Regions from separate parts of the Paenibacillus sp. SEL3 genome, predicted to be linked through region 2. Evidence: riboswitches for the same ligand, from Rfam matches in the RefSeq annotation. Region 2 holds a riboswitch; each other region holds the start of a gene.

Region 1 (3,280 bases), 2.7 Mb from region 2:
CCCCGTTTACCATTGCGATCAGTGGTCTGACCCACAATACGGCCGGGGATACGGCGCATATGTGCCTGAGAAACGGCAAAGTATCCACAAGTCGGACCGCCGAGAGAAGAGGAGATGCCAAGTGGCTGCGCGTCTCCTACCACAATATCCGCGCCCTGTTTGCCGGGTGTCTCCAGCAAGCCAAGTGCCAGTGGGTTGGCACTGACGACCAAAAGACCTTTGTGTGCATGGATGAGGTCAGCCATCGGCTGTAGATTTTCCACGGCTCCGAAAAAGTTGGGGCTTTGGACCAAAACAGCCGCGGTCTGTTCCGATACGGCCGCCGCTAACGCATCAGCATCCGTTACACCGTCCGAACAGCCGATCTCCACGATGTCCAAATTCAATCCGCGTGCATAGGTTGCCAATACCTGACGTGCCTCTGGATGGACGGACCTCGATACGATAAGCTGTTTACGGCGGGTAGCTGCGGCGGACAGTGAGCCCGCTTCCGCCAGTGCAGTCGCTCCGTCGTACATGCTGGCATTAGCTACAGCCATGCCCGTCAATTCGCAAATATACGACTGAAATTCGAAAATGGCTTGTAGCTCGCCTTGGCTTACTTCCGGCTGATAGGGGGTGTAGGCTGTATAGAATTCCGAGCGTGAAGTGATGTGCTGGATGACCGACGGAATATGATGATCATAAATTCCTGCGCCAAGAAAGCTGGCATGTGTGTCTGTATTGGCGTTGTGTCCAGCCAGCTCGGCCAAGTGGCGGGTTAAGGCTTTCTCATCGAGTCGAGAAGAAAGAGGGAGTTCCCCTTGATATCGAATGGCCTCTGGAATGTCACTGAATAAATCATCAATGGATGATACACCCACCACACGCAGCATTTCGGTTTGATCTTGTTCAGTCATAGGGAGATAACGATGCTGCTTCATAGGTTCTGGCTCCTTTCGAAAAGCAAAATTTTAAATCGTAATTAGCTAATAAAAAAGTGTGAGCTGAAAAACCCGGAAGTTCATATCTGACATGTTTGCTTTATTGGAATGAAGAGAGTTTAAGATTAGCGCGGGCGTTTATAAAAGGGTGCTGCCACTACCTCGGCACGCAGGCGTTTGCCACGAATCTCAACCTCCAGCGGTGTGGAGAGGGCGCTAAAACGACTGTCCACCAAGGCGAGGCCCAGATTACGCTTCAAGGTGGGCGACTGAGTCCCCGTTGTGACCTCACCGATGCGTTGTCCTTCTGCGAATACCGGATAATGGGCGCGTGGGATGCCGCGATCAATCATTTCCAGCCCGATCAATTTACGAGGAACCCCTTGTTCTTTTTGACGCTGAAGTGCTTCTCTACCGATAAAATCTCCTTTATTCAGCTTGACGAAGAAACCCAGACCGGCTTCGAGTGGTGAAATTGTGGCAGATAACTCCTGTCCGTATAGCGGCAACCGAGCCTCAAAGCGTAGTGTATCCCGAGCACCAAGTCCAGCGGGAATCAGCCCATACGACTCACCGGAACGAAGCAAACCCTCCCATACGGCGGGTGCTTCCGCGGCAGGTACGTAAAATTCAAAACCGTCTTCGCCCGTATATCCGGTTCGTGAGACGAGTGCTTTTGCTCCGAACAATGGCACGTTCTCATGAAAGTGGAAAGATGCCAGATTCGTAATATCCGTATCTGCCACGGCTGCGGCAATACGTGCTGCTTCCGGTCCCTGCAATGCCAGCAATGCTATTGCATCAGACACATTCTCCATGTGAACGGATGCAGGCACATGACGAAGTAACCAATCCCAATCCTTATCAATGTTGGAGGCGTTCACAACGAGCATGTAGCGCTCCGGTCCTTTGCAGTAAACAAGCAGGTCGTCTACTACACCTCCATCGGGGTAACACAGGAGTGAATATTGTGCCTGACCTGGTTCCAACTGGCTGACATCATTCGTGGTCACCCTTTGTAGAAAAGCTTCGGCCTCTTTGCCTTCAACCAAAAACTCACCCATATGCGATACATCGAATAAACCCGCACGTTGCCGGACGGCCTCATGCTCCTTTTGGATACCGCTAAACTGAACGGGGAGCTCCCAGCCGCCAAAGTCAATACAACGAACCCCAGACTGCGTCCCGTAGGACGAATATAGCGGTGTTTTTCGCAAATTAGTCATGTTTCCACTCCTATCCGGTGTGATCGGCAAAACAAAAAAGACAGGCCGAAAAAAACGTATAGACAGCAGTCTATACTCTTTTTTCAGCTCTGTCCTTGATACCAGAAAGTTACCCCGGTATGTACCGGGTTTCCTCTTGGGTGATCCGCTCCAATAGCGAATGCTCTCCAGAGATGCGTCCGGCAGAGGTCCTTTTGCCTGAGAGATTCACCTGCAATGCAGGCTTACTCCTTCGGCGCTACCTTCGGGATCAGCAGTATATTACCTGGCTTTGCAGATAACAACTTGATCCGATTCGCGTGCACAACTGTCTCACAAGCGGCAACAGCTATGCGAATCTTTTTGGCAGTCTCTCCCTCTGCGTTCATCCGCGTTTGCAGTTGTCGGGGTGTTTCCCAAAGTATTTGCTATAACCCATTAATACGCAAATTCATTCAAAATGTCAATAAAAATGTCATCAAAAACAATAGAAAAAACATTTAATATATAAATAAGGATATGTAAGCGTTTGTTATAAATTATTATATTTTTATATAGAGCGCTATAGGAGGTGATATGAAGTATTTTTGTTAGTATTATTGACATGAGTGTTCTTATTGTCATAATCTTAACCTGTCTAATACAGGTGAGCAAATGCGATTTTATTCATATGGAAGTGAGGGGAACAGAATGGGTGAAGTGAAGCAGCAACTTTGGTATACAGACGAACATGAGTGGGTTCAGCGGACAGAGAATGGAACGGTGCGGATTGGTATTACAGACTTTGCACAGCACCAACTGGGTGATATTGTTTTTGTAGAATTACCTGAGGCGGGAGTAACGATTGAGCAGGGAGCGGAGATCGGTACGATTGAATCGGTGAAGACGGTATCCGACCTTTTTGCTCCGGTGACGGGAACTATATTAAAAGTGAATGAAGCGCTGGAAGGTACACCTGAGCTAGTGAATGAATCTCCTTATGACAAAGGTTGGATGGTAGAAGTAGAGATGGATAAAGATGTGGAGGAAGCATTGGGCAAACTACTGTCGGCGGATCAGTATGAGCAGTTGATTTCGGAGTAATAAATAGAGCAATGCAGCATGAAATAATAGCGTGTTATTCGGAATTTTATATTGATTTTTAATTGAATA
Region 2 (3,280 bases):
GCATTATAATGGTCGGAGATGAAGAAGACACTTCCCCCGTTATTCACATATTGCAGCAGGGCAGCCTGCTCGGATGCCTTAAAGGCCACATTCGCTTCACCGATGATGAACACATCATATTGGCGCAGCTTATCATAGGTTATGGCCTGTTCTCCATAAGTAAAAGGAATAGGGCGGTTCAATTGATCCACAGTAAAGCCTACATTACGTAATCCATTGGCAAAGTCGGAGAAGGCGCCTTCAATGACCCAATCTGCTGCACCAGCCGTCTGTGCGTGCGTATTATCGAACAGCACCTTTTTGCCTTTTCCATCCGGCAGTGTAGTACCGGGTTGACCCGGGTTGCCAGGTTCAGGTTCGCCAGGTTCACCTGGTTCCCCCGGCTCGCTTCCACTCACCAGTTCCACAGCGCTTGGACTTTTTACTCCACCAAAATTATTGTAGGCACCAAGCGTACCTGTCACGCGAATTTTGCTGCCGACCAGTCCAGGATGACCTGTTAACCCAAATTGCCCTCTGTACGCAGATGTCAGCTGCACATCCAATAGATTAGACGTGCTACGTTCATTGGCCTGGTCGGCAATCAGTACGTTAAAATCATTCGCAAACGGAGAAGAAAAGTTAGCCGTTTTCGATCCGGTAGCATGTCCGACGATATAACCTTCTACCGTCACCGTACCTCCACTGCTTTGGCCCTGAAGTGCTTCGGCTACTGTCAATGCTCCCTCTGCCTTGACCTGACCGAACGGAACGAAGATCCCGATCAGCAGTGAAACGATCGCTGCTAGATGCAGCATCCCTTTTAAGCGTGAACCTGTGAACCGCAAGCCTTTTACCATACGTCAATATCCCTCCTATGATTTCCATAAATGTACTTGTCCTCTATCAGATTAGCCGCCAATCTTCTAATTCCTTCCTGATTTCATCCACAATTATGTAAACTTTAATCTTTTTTATTGGAAATGCACCTGTTTCAGGATTTTGCAAAATTCGATTCCAATCGCTCCAAAGCGCGATATCTAGACGAACTAGGCCATTTCGATCTATATATTGTTCATTGGAAGTCGCTTATTGGTTTTTTGCAAAATCCTCGTTTATGTAAAAATTGAACCCTGTGATTGACACCGAGCACGTCATACATTACGCTAAGAAAGACATGTAGAACGGTATACGCGAATGAAGATGACGGGAGAGTCTGTCCAGGAGGCTTACACTCTGGCGGCACCGAAGGAGCAAGACGCCAGCACCCGGCTGGCGGATAATCTCTCAGGTCCATGTATCGTCATCTGACGCAACTCTGGAGAGAGCGCAAGCCACCCAAGGGGTAAGGCGGTAAGAACACCGCACGAAACTCTCAGGTAACGAGGACAGAGATAAGGGAAACTTCCTTATCCTGTCCTTTTTTGTGCTCACATTGTGCGTCAGCATTAGGAACCGTCATAACCGCGCAAAGACGCGGAAATACCATATAGTATGGTATTAGAACACACAGGGGGCCACACCATGCGTTTCAAAGATGTATTTTCTATTATCGGCCCGGCCATGACCGGACCTTCCAGTTCACACACTGCAGGCGCGGTGCGACTCGCACGCGTTGCCCGGCACTGGCTCGGGGCGCAGCCTGACCGTGCCCGTATGACACTGTACGGCTCCTTTGCCGATACGTATAAAGGACACGGTACGGATCTGGCGCTCATCGCAGGACTGCTTAATTACGATACGGACGATCACCGGATTCCAGATGCCGAGCAATGGGCCGAGCAAGCCGGGATGACCGTGGAATTCGCCGTCAGTGGACTCCCCGCTCCTCATCCGAACACCGTCCGTTTCGAGTTGTGGAAGGGCGAGGATCAGCGCACACTGCTGGGCTCCTCCATCGGCGGCGGCAGCATCCATGTCCAGCAACTCAACGAATTCCGGGTCAATCTGACCGGGGAGCTGCCTACGCTGGTGCTTCTCCACTCGGATAAGCCCGGTACATTGGGCGCAATAACTTCAGCGCTGGGCGCGGCCCACATTAACATTGCCTATATGCACGTAGATCGCAAAGGCCGGGATGGTGAAGCACTCACCGCCATTGAAACGGACAGTTCTGCTCCAGCTGAACTGATTGCGGAACTGCGTTCTTTACCTCATATGTATGAAATTAAGATGATTAATTTGAAAAAAGGAGCTGAATCCGATGCGGTTTAGCCATCTGCATGAGATCAGCGCTTTATGCGCTGAAGAATCCACCACGATTGGCCGCTTGATGATTCAAGAGCAGGTACAAGAAACGAATACAACGGAGGAAGAAATCTTTCGCCAAATGTCTGATTATTATGAAATCATGAAGGAAGCTGTTCATCGCGGTCAGACACAAGACACCGTATCCCGCAGTGGATTGACGGGCGGCGACGGCAAGCGCCTGGCCGAGTATCTGCGGTCAGGGGAGACCTGCTCCGGTGATGCCTCCGCGCTCGCCATGGCTTATGCCCTCTCCGTGTCGGAGGTTAATGCATCTATGGGTCGCATTGTCGCCACTCCTACCGCAGGCTCATGTGGAGTTATCCCTGGTGTGTTCATCAGTGCGCAGGAACGGTTCGGCTGGGATGATGAGCATATGGTGAACGGCCTATTCGCCGCTGGAGCCATTGGCTACGTGATCGCCAACAACTCCTTCATTTCTGGCGCGGAGGGAGGCTGTCAGGCTGAGATTGGCTCAGCTATCGGGATGGCCGCTGGCGCTATGGTCGAGCTGCGCGGTGGTACGCCTGAACAAGCTGTTCACGCCGTGGGCCTCGCTCTTAAGAACACGCTCGGCCTGATTTGCGACCCCGTCGCCGGACTCGTGGAGATTCCGTGCATCGTGCGCAACGGGCTGGGAGCCGTGACTGCGCTTGCCGCAGCGGACATGGCTTTGGCGGGTGTGCGCAGCGCTATTCCGTCTGACGAAGTCATTGACGTGATGCTTGAAGTCGGCAGCGCGATGCCGTCGAAGCACCGCGAGACCGCCAAAGGCGGCTTGGCTCAGACGCCGACTGGCAAGCGTTTGACCGAATCACTTACACGCAACCCATCAATCAAGAAGAATAAGTCGTAATTTCTAAGCTTTAAACCAATTACTTTTCCTCTATAAAACAAGGCGACTACCTCTCCCCTACATTGTCCTAGGGAAAGAGAATTCGCCCTTATAAAGAAAAGAGCAAGCATATCGTCGCTGGACGTATGCTTGCTCTTTTTCTTTTTAGTCGGGTTACAGATTACTGAACGGTTACCTGTATCTTCGTCATTTTACCTG
Region 3 (3,280 bases), 1.8 Mb from region 2:
ATGTTGGCACGTATAGAAAGCTATCCACATACGTGTAACCCAGCGGATATACTGAAAGCCCAGCATGAAAATCAGATGAACCTATTCTTTACGGATGTGCATGCCCGTGGGGAATATTCCAACTATATGAATCGTTATTTTGAAGAAAATAATATTGTGATCCAGACAGAACCCGGCGATGACGAAATTTTGAAAAATAATACGGTTGATTTTATCTCATTTAGCTACTACATGACCTTGACCGTATCGGCAGGTCCAGAAGGCGAGAAAGCAGCAGGAAACCTGATTGGCGGCGTGAAAAATCCGTATCTGCAGTCCTCCGACTGGGGATGGCAGATCGATCCGATCGGCCTGCGTGTTACACTGAATACGTTTTATGATCGCTATCAAAAGCCTCTGTTCATCGTGGAAAATGGCTTGGGTGCATATGATAAGGTGGAGGAAGATGGCTCTGTGCATGACACATATCGCATTGATTACTTGCGTCAGCATATTGCCCAAATGAAGGAAGCGATTGCCGACGGTGTTGATCTGATTGGTTACACCAGCTGGGGCCCTATCGACCTTGTGAGCATGTCTACTTCCGAAATGTCCAAGCGCTACGGATTTATTTACGTTGATCTGGATGATGACGGTAACGGAACGCTCAAACGCTCCAAAAAAGACTCTTTTAATTGGTATAAAAATGTGATAGCAACCAACGGTGAAGAATTGTAATTCCATATCATCTCGGGCGGGTATAGCAGAGGACATCCTAAGGATGCGATCTGCTGTACCCGCTTTTTTGATAGACTCAATAATAATATTTCAGAGGGCTTCACAAACTTTTCACTTGTAATAAGCTGAAAGTTTTCTGTATAATGAATAAAAATTTCATATGTCTGGTTGATGTTTGCGGGAGATGGAACGAAAGTTCCGACCGAAGGGGCAAAACTCTCAGGTGCTTAGGCTGTTTACAGCCACAAGCGGGGACCGTAAACGGACAGAACTCTGGAGAGACCCTTAATTGGGCGCCGAAGGTGCACCGCAGAGAACATCTGCTTAAACTCTCAGGCAAAAGGACAGAGACGCGAATAACCTGTGACAGGGAATGCCCTAGGCTTTTTTATGAGCTATTAGAGGCAAAACCTGCACAAGATGGTTGTATTTTTTCGTGCCTTTAACCTCTCCAGGAGTCGAATCAGCGGATTTGACTCTTTTTTGTTTTCTAATATGCTGGAGGAGCGGGTTGAAATGAATTTGGTACATGTGTTAGAAACGATTGACAGCTGGATATGGGGAGCGCCGCTTCTTATTCTCGTGATGGGCACGGGGTTGTGGCTAACGATCCGCTTGAAGCTGCTTCAGGTTATTCGATTGCCTTTGGCGCTCAAGCTAATTGGTAAAGCGCCGGACGAAGGTAGCGGAGATGTAAGCAGCTTCGGTGCATTGAGTACGGCACTGGCAGCTACTGTAGGTACAGGAAGTATTGTTGGCGTGGCGACAGCGATCAAGCTGGGTGGGCCCGGTTCATTATTCTGGATGCTGGTTGCAGCTTTTTTCGGGATGGCAACCAAATATGCGGAAGGATTATTATCCGTTAAATACCGTGTTAAAGACCGGAACGGACAATTTTCGGGTGGTCCGATGTATTATATTGAAAACGGACTTGGCCGCCGTTTCAAGCCGCTGGCGATGTTGTTTGCCTTTTCTGGTGTTCTTGTAGCCCTATTTGGAATCGGTACTTTTCCGCAAGTAAAGGCTATCGTTTCTTCGACGGAAAGTAGCTTTGGAGTGCCAACGGTAGTTACAGCGATCATTATTTCCGTGTTAACTGCTGTTGTTACGATTGGAGGACTCAAAAGTATTGCCAAGGTATCCACAAAGATTGTTCCATTCATGTCGGGGCTCTATATCGTAGTTTGCTTAATTGTACTCATTAAGTTTGCAGGAGAGCTTCCTCATGCGATTGCTTTAGTATTACAAGGGGCCTTCTCGACCACATCTGCAACGGGTGGATTTGCCGGAGCGACGATTATGTTGGCGATGCGAAGTGGAGTTGCCAGAGGTATTTTTGCTAATGAAGCCGGTTTGGGAAGTGCGCCAATTGCAGCAGCTGCTGCTAAGACGAAATGGCCTGCAGAACAAGGGTTGATATCCATGACAGGCGTATTTATCGATACGATGATTATTTGTAATCTGACGGGATTTACGTTGCTGGTTACGGGAATATGGAGTGGAAATGACGATGGAGGTCTGATGACCCAGCATGCGTTTTCCAGTGCCTTTCCGGCTGGTGCAGAACTCGTGACGATTAGCCTTATTTTATTTGCATTTACAACGATACTGGGCTGGAATTACTACGGGGAACGTTGTGTTGAATATTTACTGGGTGTCAAATGGATTAAACCATACCGTTATTTGTTCATCGCACTTGTGGCAGGAGGTGCGTTCATCAAGTTGGAAGCCATTTGGCTGCTGGCAGATATCTTTAACGCAATGATGGCTTTCCCGAACCTGATTGCACTGCTTGGCTTATCGGGAATCGTAGTTGCAGAAACCCGAACCTATATGGATTCTTTGTATCCTAATAAGAAAAAGGGTATTCTTGCAGGTACCCATGTAGGGGCTGCTATCCAAGTAGAAGAAAAGGGACAAACGGTTAATTCATAAATTCCAAAAGGGAGTGTCTTCAGCCACCATAGGCTTGAGGACACTCCCTTTTTAAATGTTATAACGATGCGCGCAAAATAGCTAAAATATCTCCTTGATTAAGCTTTTTATAGTTACCGAAGCCTCCGTATTCCATTTCACGGGCTGCAATGTTTGCGATTTTTTCCAATTGCTCATCATTAATATTGTAATCGGCCAGGGTGGAAGGGGCACCGAGACTTGTCCAGAATGCAGTAAGACGGTCAATACCTTCCAAGGCGATTTCTCTATCTGTTTTACCTACGGTGTCTAAGTCAAACATACTGAGCATCAGCCGTTTCATGCGTGCAGCATCCTGATCCACCGTATGTCTCATCCAGTTGGGGAATAGGATCGCTAGACCGCCAGCATGAGGAATGTCATATACAGCTGATAATGCATGTTCAATCGTATGCGAAGCCCAGTCCCCGAAGTAGCCCATTTGCAGTGTTCCGTTAAGAGCAATCGTTCCGGCATATAAAATCGTTTCACGATGCTTGTAGTTGTGCAAATCCTCCAGCAGTTTAGGTGCAGTTTCAATCACGGTTTGCAGCACGGAAAAGCACATACGATCTTGCAACGGTGTATTTTTAACATTGTGAAAATACTG

Evidence for each region. Region 2 has a riboswitch for glycine ahead of sdaAB (L-serine ammonia-lyase, iron-sulfur-dependent subunit beta). Riboswitches for the same ligand answer to the same signal wherever they lie in the genome.
Region 1: another riboswitch for glycine. It lies ahead of gcvT (glycine cleavage system aminomethyltransferase GcvT); the one in region 2 lies ahead of sdaAB (L-serine ammonia-lyase, iron-sulfur-dependent subunit beta).
Region 3: another riboswitch for glycine. It lies ahead of ACYCS5_RS08465 (alanine/glycine:cation symporter family protein); the one in region 2 lies ahead of sdaAB (L-serine ammonia-lyase, iron-sulfur-dependent subunit beta).

Annotation. Positions count from the first base shown of each region.
Region 1 is NZ_CM137725.1:997,272-1,000,551, reverse strand. Features, by position in the region: gene gcvPA (aminomethyl-transferring glycine dehydrogenase subunit GcvPA) at 1-923, opposite strand, end outside; gene gcvT (glycine cleavage system aminomethyltransferase GcvT) at 1,049-2,149, opposite strand; glycine riboswitch at 2,326-2,425, opposite strand; gene gcvH (glycine cleavage system protein GcvH) at 2,819-3,211, shown strand.
Region 2 is NZ_CM137725.1:3,653,704-3,656,983, reverse strand. Features, by position in the region: gene ACYCS5_RS16890 (DUF6359 domain-containing protein) at 1-839, opposite strand, end outside; glycine riboswitch at 1,177-1,292, shown strand; gene sdaAB (L-serine ammonia-lyase, iron-sulfur-dependent subunit beta) at 1,504-2,193, shown strand; gene sdaAA (L-serine ammonia-lyase, iron-sulfur-dependent, subunit alpha) at 2,183-3,082, shown strand; gene ACYCS5_RS16875 (Ig-like domain-containing protein) at 3,243-3,280, opposite strand, start outside.
Region 3 is NZ_CM137725.1:1,812,253-1,815,532, reverse strand. Features, by position in the region: gene ACYCS5_RS08470 (glycoside hydrolase family 1 protein) at 1-717, shown strand, start outside; glycine riboswitch at 886-962, shown strand; glycine riboswitch at 981-1,075, shown strand; gene ACYCS5_RS08465 (alanine/glycine:cation symporter family protein) at 1,234-2,652, shown strand; gene ACYCS5_RS08460 (iron-containing alcohol dehydrogenase) at 2,711-3,280, opposite strand, start outside.